3 regions of the Pelosinus fermentans DSM 17108 genome follow, and region 3 is predicted to be linked to each of the others. Evidence: riboswitches for the same ligand, from Rfam matches in the RefSeq annotation. Region 3 holds a riboswitch; each other region holds the start of a gene.
What was found. A riboswitch is a leader RNA that binds a small molecule or an ion and turns the genes downstream of it on or off. The one in region 3 is predicted to bind cyclic di-GMP.
Positions count from the first base shown of each region.

Region 1: it holds a riboswitch for cyclic di-GMP, as region 3 does, so the genes downstream of both, FR7_RS16375 (methyl-accepting chemotaxis protein) here and FR7_RS02010 (methyl-accepting chemotaxis protein) in region 3, are expected to answer to the same signal.
Region 2: it holds a riboswitch for cyclic di-GMP, as region 3 does, so the genes downstream of both, FR7_RS17045 (methyl-accepting chemotaxis protein) here and FR7_RS02010 (methyl-accepting chemotaxis protein) in region 3, are expected to answer to the same signal.

Region 1 is NZ_AKVN02000001.1:3,528,030-3,532,321, reverse strand. It holds gene FR7_RS16390 (efflux RND transporter permease subunit) at 1-443, shown strand, start outside; fluoride riboswitch at 566-628, shown strand; gene crcB (fluoride efflux transporter CrcB) at 740-1,114, shown strand; gene FR7_RS16380 (hypothetical protein) at 1,124-1,477, opposite strand; cyclic di-GMP riboswitch class I at 1,764-1,849, shown strand; gene FR7_RS16375 (methyl-accepting chemotaxis protein) at 1,948-3,915, shown strand; gene FR7_RS16370 (GntR family transcriptional regulator) at 4,147-4,292, shown strand, end outside.
Region 2 is NZ_AKVN02000001.1:3,672,027-3,676,318, reverse strand. It holds gene FR7_RS17060 (REP-associated tyrosine transposase) at 1-324, shown strand, start outside; gene FR7_RS24560 (catalase) at 551-880, shown strand; gene FR7_RS17050 (catalase) at 897-2,066, shown strand; cyclic di-GMP riboswitch class I at 2,260-2,344, shown strand; gene FR7_RS17045 (methyl-accepting chemotaxis protein) at 2,447-4,135, shown strand; gene FR7_RS17040 (helix-turn-helix domain-containing protein) at 4,198-4,292, opposite strand, start outside.
Region 3 is NZ_AKVN02000001.1:433,752-438,043, forward strand. It holds gene FR7_RS02000 (glycoside hydrolase family 94 protein) at 1-797, shown strand, start outside; gene FR7_RS02005 (hypothetical protein) at 1,229-1,630, shown strand; cyclic di-GMP riboswitch class I at 1,876-1,961, shown strand; gene FR7_RS02010 (methyl-accepting chemotaxis protein) at 2,106-4,127, shown strand.

The sequences.
Region 1 (4,292 bases), 3.1 Mb from region 3:
CAATCATTGGTGCAATATTGGGTCTCCTAATTGCTGGCAGTATGCTTAGCATGATGTCTCTCATTGGGATTATTATGTTGATGGGTCTCGTAACCAAAAATGCGATTTTGCTGATTGACTTTGCCAAACAACGTATGGGAGAAGGAATCGAACGAAATCAGGCATTAGTAGAAGCGGCTGTAGTTCGGATGCGTCCGATTCTGATGACAACTGCAGCAATGATTTTTGGGATGCTTCCACTAGCATTAGGAATTGGACCAGGAGCTGAAGCACGTGCTCCTATGGCTCATGCGATTATTGGCGGTTTGGTTACCTCAACTATTTTGACCTTAGTGGTTGTACCAGTTGTATATTCATTATTGGATGATTTTATGAAAAGAAGAGTAAAGGTAGATGTTACAATTCCACCATTGGAAAAAGTAACAAAAGAAGAACCGATTTGAATAATAGAAATGGACAACAAAAGTGTCCTATTGACGCCGATTTAAGAGGTCTGCTATAATGAAAGCAGCAAAATTCATAAACTAGTACCTTGCGTCAGTATTCACTGATTTTGTGCTGATAAGTTACTGGGGGCGATGGGGTTCGCCATTAAATCTGCTGATGCAGTAATGACTCCTACCAACATATTGGTAGGAGTCTATTTTTTTGTAAATAAACGCAGAGAAAGATCCTTTTTAATTTTTGCTGGAGGTCGTGGATAAAAGTATAATGCGTAAAGGATGAGGTGGTGATAAGAATGTTGAGAATCATAGCGGTGGCCGTTGGAGGAAGTATTGGAGCGACAGCTCGGTATTTAGTTTCCCTATGGGCTTCTGAGCGGTTTGGAGCTGATTTTCCTTATGGAACACTTATTGTAAATGTGGCAGGGTGTTTTATTATCGGCATATTTATGACGCTGACGACAGAACGTTTCATTGTAAATCCCTATTGGCGGCTACTGGTTACCGTTGGTTTTGTTGGTGGTTTAACTACGTTTTCATCTTTTAGTTACGAAACCTTTCGTGTACTGGAGGACTCTAATGTGATAATAGCGTTATATAATATAGGGCTTAATCTTCTGCTTGGATTTGCAGCTACATGGATCGGAATTGGCGTTGCAAGACTTGTTTGATACGATATCTTATATAGTTACAGCTGTGCTAACAGCTGTAGTTTGGGTAATGGGGATGAGCGGGGGAAGATTTGCAATGAAATCTTTGGCGATTTGGGCAATATCCTGAGGAAGTCCTATATCGGGATAATTGTTTATCGTATACGATTGCAATGCTTTTAACGTCTCTGGTGTAATAACAAGTACAGGTGCTGTGGCGACAGTTGGAACCGCAGATGTAGGAGTAAGAGGAGGAGTGGGAGCTGTAGGAATGATTTCATTGGAAACAACTACATTCATAGCGTTACCTGGGTTCATAAGGATGGGAAGATTTGAGAAAATGAAAAACTCTAAGGTATCTTGAAAATCAGATTTTAAAACCAAGATAACACTTCCCTTACATTAAGCATTCTAGTACCTCATCTGCGTTAAAACTATAGATAATTTAGCGAGGATTTTTTTTGATCTGCAAGGCGGAGACAACGAAGCAGTACGGAAAAAGACTGCTAAAGCAGCAGCGTTTTTAATGCAGATGAAGTACTAGGCTGTTTATAGTATGAACGAACGGTAAATATGGTACATAGCAGACCGCTTCAATTGGGAGGTTCTATTATTTTTTTGGTAAAGCGAAAGGAAATTGAAGAAAAATGTCGAAAAACATAGAAGAAAATACCATAATGAGCAAACCAACCTAAAGGTGGGGACGCAAAGCCATGGGTCTAAGGATGTTACATCTATGATTGCCAGGTTGCATCGTTTGTTGATTATGATGTAACTTGGCAATCTTTTATATTGAGGCACTTATTTCAGTATTTTATTTATTGGAATGTTAGGAGAGAGGAGAGGGCGTATATATGAAATTAAAAATGAAATTTTTAATGATGATGGCGATTACGAGTCTGGTCTTATTAGTAGCTACGACGATGGGGTATTTTTATGCGAAAAGTCAGGTAGAGGAAAATATTAAGAATGAAATGTTCTCAGTTGCCAATACCTATTCAACTCAATTAGACGGCTGGTTATTGGCGAAGGCGCAAACCGCAGTGACAACAAGTGAGAATATTCGAGTTGTGTTAGGTGATAGGGAAATCCCGGTTTCTTTTGTACAAAACTACAAAGCAGATCCTAGTTTACTGGATCTATATGCCGGATTAGAAGATGGTAAAATGATTGATGGTTCAGGAACGACACTGCCTGAAGGGTATGATCCCCGTAAACGTGGGTGGTATCAGCAGACAAAAGAAAAAAATAAACTCGTCTTTACGGATGCATATGTTGATGCATTTACCAAAAAATATATTGTGTCCGCAGGGGTACCATTAAAAAGTGAGGCAGGAAATTTTCGCGGTGTTGTTGGCATTGATATAGCCCTAGATTTGCTGAGTGAAAAGATTAAAGACGTTAAGGTAAATGGAAAAGGGTATGGCACCATTATTGATCAGCAGGGGATTATTTTAGCTCATCCGGATGCTGTCCAAGTTTCAAAGAACATTCATGAAGATCCTGTATTGCAAAAATTTGCAAAAGAAATGCTGGCCCAGGATAAAGGTATGCAAACCTATGAGGCAAACGGAGCAGAGAAGTTAATGATTTATACCAAGATTCCTGCTACTGGCTGGACAATGGGGATCACCGTTGACGTAAAAGATGTATATGGTCAGGTCACGGCTTTAGGATATCAATTTGGACTAACTGCTTTGCTTGGCATCTTATTGTCAGCGACTGCTTCTTGGAGATTGTCGAGCGGAATTACCAAAAATGTTGCAATCTTATCTCAATCTGCACAACGTATGGCTGGAGGAGATCTTTCGGAACAAAACCTTACGATTCAGACAAATGATGAGATTGGCCAACTTGCTGCAGATTTTTCTACTATGGCAGAAAATCTGCGTAATCTAATTAGGGCGATCGCTCAAACAGCAGAACATGTAGCTGCTTCATCAGAAGAACTTACAGCCAGCGCGGAACAATCTGCCCATGCATCTACTCAAGTGGCTGCTTCAATTACGGAGGTAGCACAGGGGGCAGAATTGCAGCTGCAAGCAATCAATGGAACTTCTGCGGCTGTAGAGGATATGTCGGCTAGTATACAGTCTGTTGTCACAAATGCTGCAACCGTTAATTTGACTTCAGAAGAGGCCGCAGCGGCTGCAGGTCAGGGAAGTAAGGCTGTTTTCAATGCTGTAAATCAAATGAATATTATTGAAAAGACAATTTCAGGATCTGCAGGAGTCGTAGCCAAGTTAGGGGAACGATCAAAAGAAATTGGACAAATTGTAGATACCATTTCAGGAATTGCAGGGCAAACCAACTTGCTGGCCTTAAATGCGGCTATTGAGGCGGCACGTGCAGGTGAACAAGGACGCGGATTTGCTGTTGTAGCAGAAGAAGTGCGGAAATTAGCAGAACAATCCCAGCAGGCGGCTAAACAAATTGCGGATATGATTAATGAAATTCAAGCAGATACAGATGAAGCTGTAGTAACAATGAAGGATGGTACAAGAGAAGTTGAGATTGGCAATGAAGTTGTAAGCGCTGCAGGTGCAGCTTTTAAACAGATTGAATTGCTTATTGGTCAGGTAGCCAGTCAAGTATATCAGATAACCGATTCCATCGGACAAATGAAGACTGGCAGTCAAAGAATTGTTACTGCTGTACAGGATATTGAAAGTATTATGAAAAATACTTCCGGCGAAACACAAAGCATCTCAGCAGCGACAGAAGAACAGTCCGCATCCATGCAGGAAATCGCTTCTTCCAGTCATGCATTAGCTAACATGGCAGGAGAATTGCAACAAGAAATAAGAAAGTTCTCCATATAAGATTTTATAAAAAACTAGAGCACCAGAGGGATATTTAGATTCTGTGAGAATCTAAATATCCCATTTTTATAGTGCAGAATCAATAGTTTTAGAAGATGAAAGTAACAATAATTATCGAATATATACTGTATACAATCGATAATATTATTTACTGTATTGGCAGGGAAGCGTATAATAAAGAAAAGATTTTCGAAAATCGAAATTAAATTTGTTACATGTTATAATAATGCTATGAAAAATAATAATTATAAAACGAATACAATCTCACACCGCAGTATACCTACTGCTATTACAGAAGCTCTTCGTGAAAGAATTTTAAATGGTGATCTGCAGGGGGGAATACAGTTAAAACAAGAAGAATTAGCTCTGCAGTTCAA
Region 2 (4,292 bases), 3.2 Mb from region 3:
ATACTCGAAATGTTTTCAGATGATATCGAGAAATCAACGAAGCTTTTTATAGACTACTCAAAAATACAGGATGATGGAAAGTTCATAGATTTACAAGAAGAGAATGTAGAAGAGAAAGCGATTCAAACTGAAAATCAAGCAAAAGAATTGATTATGCATTTTCTAGTCAAACATAATATCAATAGTAGTGATCTGAAAAATCGCCAGAAGGAAGATTTACGGCGAGATCTTATTAACACACTGAAACGAAAATCAAACCTATCAATTCGTCAAATTGCTAAGTTATTGGATGTAGATAGAAATATGGTTCAGCGTACAAAGTGAGTCTCGGAACCGTCCCTTGACTCTGCGAAATAGCTAAAAATAATTGATTATAAATAAAGGAATAATGTTATGTTTGGAGAATAAGTATTTTAAGAAAAATAATCTTAGTGCCAATAATTAGGTATTGAAGTAACTGGGCTAGGAAAGGAGGCTGATGCTGAAAAAGTTAGAAGGTTCTTCCCTAAATAAGTCGTTCTTTAACATTATATGAGGAGGAGTGAAGCTAATGGTTGATAGTAATAAGAAAAAATTAACAACAAATTTTGGTATTCCTGTAGCTGATGATCAAAACTCCATTACCACTGGCAGCTCACACTACACACTTTTGTCCGATACTCATCTAATTGAAAAGCTGGCACATTTCGATAGGGAAAGGATTCCAGAAAGAGTAGTCCATGCCAAAGGAACCGGAGCTCACGGTTATTTTGAAGTTACTCATGATATTACGCAATTTACCAGGGCTGACTTCCTTTCGCAAATTGGTAAGAAAACAGATCTTTTCGTGCGCTTTTCTACCGTTGGCGGTGAAAAGGGATCTGCTGATTCTGCGGCGTGACCCACGTGGATTTGCTGTGAAGTTTTATACCGACGAGGGAAATTATGATATGGTAGGTAATAATACTCCGGTCTTTTTTATCAGGGACGCTATCAAGTTTCCTGATTTTATACATACTCAAAAAAGGCATCCAGCGAAACATACAAAAGATCCTGATATGATGTGGGATTTTCTATCCCTTACTCCGGAATCCATTCATCAGGTGACAATTTTGTTTTCTGACCGGGGCACACCTAAAAGCTTTCGTCATATGGACGGGCACAGCAGCCATACCTATATGTTTTACAATCAGGCCGGCGAACACTGTTGGTTCAAATGGCATTTTAAAGCAGACCTTGGTTTCCAGACTCTTACAGATGCAGAAGCTACTGAATTAGCAGGTACAGACCCTGATCGGGCAACTAAAGATCTCTATGACAGCATCGAAGCAGGAGAATATCCTTCATGGACAGTATATGTTCAGATTATGACGGCAGACGATGCTAAGAACTATAAATTCGATCCATTCGATATCACAAAGGTTTGGTATCATGCAGATTATCCGTTGATTCCAGTAGGAAAAATGGTGCTAAATCGAAACCCAGAAAACTTCTTTGCAGAAGTTGAGCAGGTAGCATTCGCTCCTGGCAACTTTGTTCCCGGTATTGGGGTATCACCAGATAAGATGCTGTTGGGAAGGTTGTTCAGCTATCCTGACACACAGCGACATCGACTGGGGGCCAATTTTCATCAGATCCCCATTAATGCATCTAAAGCTGGTCTTACCAACAACTACCAGCGGGACGGTGTCATGAATATTGACGGCAATGGTGGTGCGGGACCGAACTATTATCCTAATTCTTTTGATGGTCCAGAACCTGATGCTCAATATGCAGTACCTGCTATCGATGTAACAGGCTTAGTGGACAGACATCCATTTGTTTTGTCAGATGTAGATTTTGTTCAGGCTGGTGAATTATACCGTCGGGTCATGAGTGATACTGACAGAAGCAACCTAATTTCTAATATATGCGGTAATTTAGGGCAGGCTCAAAAAAGAATTCAGCTTCGACAAACTGCATTATTCTACAAAGCCGATGAAGATTATGGTAAACGGATTGCCAAAACCCTGGGATTGGATTTGACTGAGGTAAAAAACTTAGCAGATATGTCTCAAGAAGAGAGGGTTAAGGCTACGATGTCTTAGGCTGGAAAAAGTATTCCATAAAACGAAAAGACATTTAAGAAAGAACATACAATGAGTGAAGTTGTATGTTCTTTTCTTGATTTATAGCCTGCTTCAATTCGGTGTTGAGCTTAATAATAAGATGAAAAATTTGTCTTAATTTAGAGGATTTTGGAGGTTTGAGGAGAATTATTAATACATAAATTCAATACCATTGAACGATCGGCAAACTTAGCGAAAGTTAAGGACGCAAAGCTATGGGACTAACGATTTTTATCTATGTCTGCCAGGTTGCTATATGAATTACAGTTCATGTAACAATCTGGTTTTTTTTATGGAAGGAGATGCGATAAAGAGTTTATGCAGCCGTCTCAACAATTAAAATGTAAAGGAGTTATTTTATGCGTAGAATACCTATTATTGCACAATTAGGAGGTATGTTCCTCACTTCTATTTCCTTTCTGCTTATACTGCTTGGATATACAGCATATCAGTATTCGACAGCAAGTGATACATATGAAAATTTAATTACACATACTTCCGCAAATATGCTCTTACTCACGAAGGCACAGGATGGTATGCATACTGGTATTGCTGAATTGCGAGGTTTTATGGCCTACTCGATTAGCAGCTATGAGCAAAATTCCAGAAAAGAATTTGAAGATAGCGTAAAAGACTTAAAAGTATTTGTATCTGGTGTGGAAAATCCAGAAGTGAAAACAGAAGCTGTTAAACTAGAAAAGATGATGGATGACTATAGTCTTAAAATGGGACAGCTTATGGATGCAAGAAAAGCTAACAGTCCTTCCTTCGATACGTTGCTTGCGGAAGGGAGAAATTTATCACAGCAGATAGACCTGCAATTTGATAAAACCTTTGATTTAGAAGAAAAATATTTAAAACAATCAACGGTTAAACTTATGCAGGAACAAAAAGATACTAAGAATTTGGTTGGAATTTTAAGTATGCTTGTTATACTGTTCGTTTGTAGTTTAGCATACTGGTACAGTAGGTATATGGCGAAACGCTTGCGTCGTGTTCGGAATGAAATGGATGCAATCAGTCATTTCGATTTAACAACTGCTGAGCAGCATGCTGCTGTTAATGATGAAATAGGTGATATGGTTACTGCAATGGCCCAAATGAAGAATGCTCTGCGCTCACTAGTGGGACAAATACGCCAAAACTCTGAATCTTTGGCAGCATCTAGTCAAGAATTAAGTGCAACAGTAGAAGAACAGCTGCGTGCAGCAGAAATTGTGTCCAATACCATAGCGGAAGTTGCGAGTGGGTCAGCTCAGAATACTACAAATATAACGGAGATGTCCGCTACGATTCAGGAACTTTCTGCAAGTACTGAGGAAATGAATTCGAACGCCTATGAAGTGAATGCGAACACTCAAAATGCTGTTGAAGAAGCAAGCCAAGGGATGAATTTACTGACTCAGATCGTTACACAGAATGATACTGTTGCAAAATCAATGATCAGTATTACAGAGGCGGCAAATTCCTTAGCAAAAGGGTCTGAAAACATTCGGGAAATCGTTACAGTCATTCAAGGCATTGCAGGTCAAACCAACTTATTAGCGTTGAATGCTGCTATTGAAGCTGCTCGTGCCGGTGAAGCAGGAAGAGGTTTTGCAGTAGTTGCAGAAGAGGTTCGGAAGCTGGCGGAGCAAAGTGCTGATGCAACACACCACATTGCTGAAATTATTAAAAAAATGACAGAGGACATTGATTATGCTGTCCTGCATGTAAGTGAAGGAAACCATGAGGTGGAAGCAGGAAAACAAGTAACATTCAACACTCAAAGAGGGTTTGAAGTGATTATTGATAAGCTTGATAAGGTAAAAACAGTAGTTGCACAAATAACGCATACAATTGAGGAAACAGCAAAGGGAACCCAAACAATGGTAGGGAATGTCCAAAATATTAGTGGTGTTGCAGAAGAAACTGCAGCAAGTGCACAAACGGTAGCCGCTGCATCCGAAGAACAAAGTGCCAGTATGCATGAGATCAATCATAATGCTGAATCCTTAGCAAAAATGGCAGAAGAACTCAATGAGATCATCAGTAAGTTTAAGTTATAAGTAAATGAAAATGAAAAACGGCATCACTAGACAAATTTGTTTAGTGATGCCGTTTTTTATACTTAGCCGATGTTTTCTTTTAAGCAGCTTTGCAGTACACTGGGGCAAAAGCCCGTACGTTTCTTAAAAAGCTTACTGAAATAATATGGGTCAGAAT
Region 3 (4,292 bases):
GGGACGGACAGTGGTACCGGCGGGCTTTCACTGACGCCGGACAATGGCTGGGTTCTATCTATAACGAGGAGTGCCGTATTGACGCCATCGCCCAGTCATGGTCGGTTATTTCAGGGGCGGCGCCACAAGAAAAGGCACTGCAGGCAATGCAGTCATTCGACCGTGAACTGGTGGACCGGGATCTTTCGGTTGTGCGTCTTTTAACACCGGCTTTTGACAGCACAGATCCGAGCCCCGGCTATATTCAGGGCTACCCGCCCGGTATCCGGGAGAACGGAGCCCAGTATACTCATGGCGTTATCTGGAGTATTATCGCCTGGTGCGGGCTTGGCAACGGAGATAAGGCTTTAGAATTATTCCAAATGTTAAATCCTCTCAATCACACACGCACACCTAATGAAGTACGGCAGTATGCGGGCGAACCCTACGCCATTGCGGCGGACGTTTATACAGCGGAGCCGCACCGGGGGCGCGCCGGCTGGACGTGGTACACTGGTGCTGCCGGATGGATGTATCAGGCGGGAGTTGAATCGATTCTCGGCCTTCGTCGCCGTGGTGACCGCCTGTACATTTGCCCGTGTATTCCTTGCGAATGGCCAGGGTTTTCCGTCAGCTACCGTTTTGGTAATAGCTCCTACCATATTACTGTTGAAAATCCGTCCCATAAGTCCGTTGGTGGGATTGCTTTACAAATTGATGGACAGGAAGTTGTACTTACGGAGCGAGATATGAAGGATGGTCCTTACGTTATAATGGGCGATGACGGGCAGCCCCATCACGTTGTTATGACGATGTAATAAACTTCTCAAGGGAACGACTAATTCCATCGGTATATCCCATCTTTTATGCAAATCGTAGACAATGAAAGTAACAAAAGCAGTGAGTCCAGCTAACTAAAGTCATTGACCTTAGTTAGCTGGACTCACTGCTTCTTCAGGCGGCAACCAGCGCCAGAAGGAGGGTGATTGCGAAGCATGGGGGACGGTTCCGTCGCTTCTCCTACTTTTAAGGCGTAATTTAATTATGAGAAGCAAGAGAACCGTCATCATCGCTTCTGCAAAAATTTACAAAGAAGTAAAGATAGTACACACTTTATACGATAATAATAATAGAAGGTGTCAAGTCATTCTACGTGATGATTGTTTTTACGCTATCAGGTCAGTAAAAATAGCGAAGCATTGATTGTTTGCTTTTTAAATAAATTTGATAAAGGGAATGGTGATTCGTTATGAGTTTGGGTATAACTGGGGTTTCTTTTTCGCCACAAAGGAAGTCTAGTCTGGAGCAAAGTGATAAGAGCGAGGTGAATAGTAATCAGGGTAAAAGGCAATACGTTACGCAACAAGAAGGAGACTATGAATGCACTTATGTAGTTATAGGAGAAGACTTCAAGATTTTGATAGGCAGGGTTGCTAAAAATAAGGACGAAGACAAAGATGCGTCAAAAACGGAAGCGGTGGATGATAAGAATATTCATGGACTTATGAATAATGATCAAACATTGATGGGGTATCAACTGACAGCAAAGACGGCGCTTCCTGATAATAAATTACAAGAAAGAATACAAGCTGAAGAAAATTATGCTGCAAGTTCTTATTATGATATTGCTAAAGTCGATGCCAGAGGATAGTAAGCCTTTATGTAGTAAGAATGTCTTTCTAGCCTAAAGTTTTATCTCAGCGGTTTGGCAAGTAAAGTAATGGCAAATCAATCATGATTGCCAGCACAGAAGGCAATCAATTTATACCTAGTAATGATGAGCTAAAGATTGGGTTAATTATTTTGGGACACGGAACCTGTCCCTGTGTCCCAACGCTGTATTTCTGCGTTCATTGACGAAACAGGTTATTGGGTGTAGAATAAACAATATTGAAAAGAATATTTTGGCAAACCAATTGAAAGGTTGGGACGCAAAGCTATGGGTCTAAAGACGAGTTGTCTATGATTGCCAGGTTGCTAGTGAATCATAAATTAAGTGAATCGTGATGAGTTAATTAGCACCTGCCTTGGGCGGGTGCTATTTTTTTTGGCGGGATAGGTCGGGTTTCATATAGTAATTTGGCAATTTGGATGATAAGTGAAAAATGGATGGAGGAGAATTATTTATGAATTTGCTTATATGGATAAAGAAAAGTATTCAGGTAAAGGTTACAGCTGTTTTAGTAATTGGACTATTAATAACATTAAGCATTCTAGGAGTATGTAATTTCTACAATGCAAAAAGCATATTGGTTTCAGGTGTTGAGGAGGATCTTGTTCATCGGGCAGATGCCTATGCTGAAGACATTGGGACGTGGAAAGATACTCGTGAAATTGAGGTTTCCATATTGGCAACGAATCAAAGTGTTGTTAACGGAGATACCCAGGGGGCACTTGCTTATTTAAAAGAAGAGACCAAGCGAAATCCTATTTATTCACGGTTTTGGCTTGTAGATGCAAAGGGGCAATCCATTCATACATCAGGGGATAGAACAAATATCGCTGATCGTGAATATTTTAAACAGGTCATGTCAACTGGTAAAGTGACAACTACCGATCCAATTATCTCTAAGGCTGATGGTAAATTGGTGGTTTCTGTGGTTGCGCCAATCAAAAAGAATAACCAGGTTATAGGGGCTCTTGGCGGTACAGTGCCTATTGATGCTCTCATTTCACGTGTGAATCAAATTAAGGTTGCACAAAGCGGTTATGCCTATGTAATTCAGGGCGATGGTTTAACCATCATTCATCCTGATAAAGACCAAATCATGAAGACGAATATATTAAAGGATCCTAATGCAAAAGATCAGCTTAAAAATATAATGAATAAAATGGTCAATGCGGAAACCGGAACTGGTAATTACGCAGACGAGGGCGTTACGAAGTACATTGCTTTCGCTCCTATTCCTGGAACGAATTGGAGCTTGGGGATCAATGTACCGGAAGAAGAAATTCTTGTGAAATTGGCCCCCTTTCTAAGATCCTCCTTTATTACAATTGGTTTGATTCTTATTGCTGCTTGTGGTTTTGGTATTTTAGTTTCAAGGAAAATAACAAGGCCGATTATAAGAATGAATAAAGCAATTGAAAAAATGGCAGAAGGTGACTTAACCTTACAAGTAGCTGCTCTAGGTATGACGGCCGCACAGAGTGCCGATGGTAAAGACGAATTAGATGCAATGGAGATCCATTTTGATACGATGGTAAAAAAAATACGCAGTTTGGTTCAACAAATTGCTACTTCAGCAGAACTGGTAGCAGCATCATCCGAGGAACTTACGGCAAGTGCAGAACAATCCTCTGTAGCTGCCAATCAAATCGCTGAAACGATAACGGAAGTAGCTTCAGGCAGTACACTACAAATAAAAGCAGTAGATGTTGCCGAGGATGCTGTTGAAAAGATGTCTGCTAGTATACAGCAGGTAGCTGCTCACTCTGGAAATGTAGCAGCTACTGCTGAAAAGACGGCGCTTGCTGCTCAAGATGGCGGTAAGGCAATCGAAGATACTACAAAACAGATGGAGAATATTGAGAAAACAGTAATGAACTCAGCTCAGGTAGTCGAGAAACTTGGCAATCGTTCAAAAGAGATTGGTCAAATTGTCGATACCATTGCTGGAATTGCCGGTCAAACAAATCTCCTTGCATTGAATGCTGCAATCGAGGCAGCACGTGCTGGTGAACAGGGCAGAGGGTTCGCGGTGGTAGCGGAAGAAGTTCGTAAACTAGCTGAACAATCCCAGGACGCAGCAAAACATATTGCAGTACTAATTGGTGAAATTCAAGGTGATACTGATAAAGCAGTTAACGTAATGGCCGAGGGGACGAATGAAGTCAAGCGAGGTTCAGAAGTAGTTCATATTGCAGGCAAGGCTTTCGGGGAGATATTGAAATTAATTGAACAGGTTTCCAATCAAATCCGGGATATTTCTGCTGCAATTCAACAGGTAGCAGGCGGCAGTGAGCAAATTGTTTCCTCAATTAAAGAAATCGACAGAATTAATGGTGAGACAACTGGATATACCCAGACTGTTTCTGCCTCAGCCCAAGAGCAGTCTGCATCAATGGAAGAGATTGCTGCCTCTAGTGAAGCGTTAGCTAAAATGTCTGAGGAACTTCGCTCTATTATAGCCCAATTTAAAGTATAAATATTTCTTTCAAGGCTACTCATCATCTACCTTATTAGTAGATGATGGGGATTCTCTTTAAATTTAATATAAAGATTAGCGTTAGATTTGTTATGTGGATAGCGAACCTGTCCCCGTGTCTCATTGAAAAGGGATTCACCCCTTGACTATATGAGGCTGACTGAC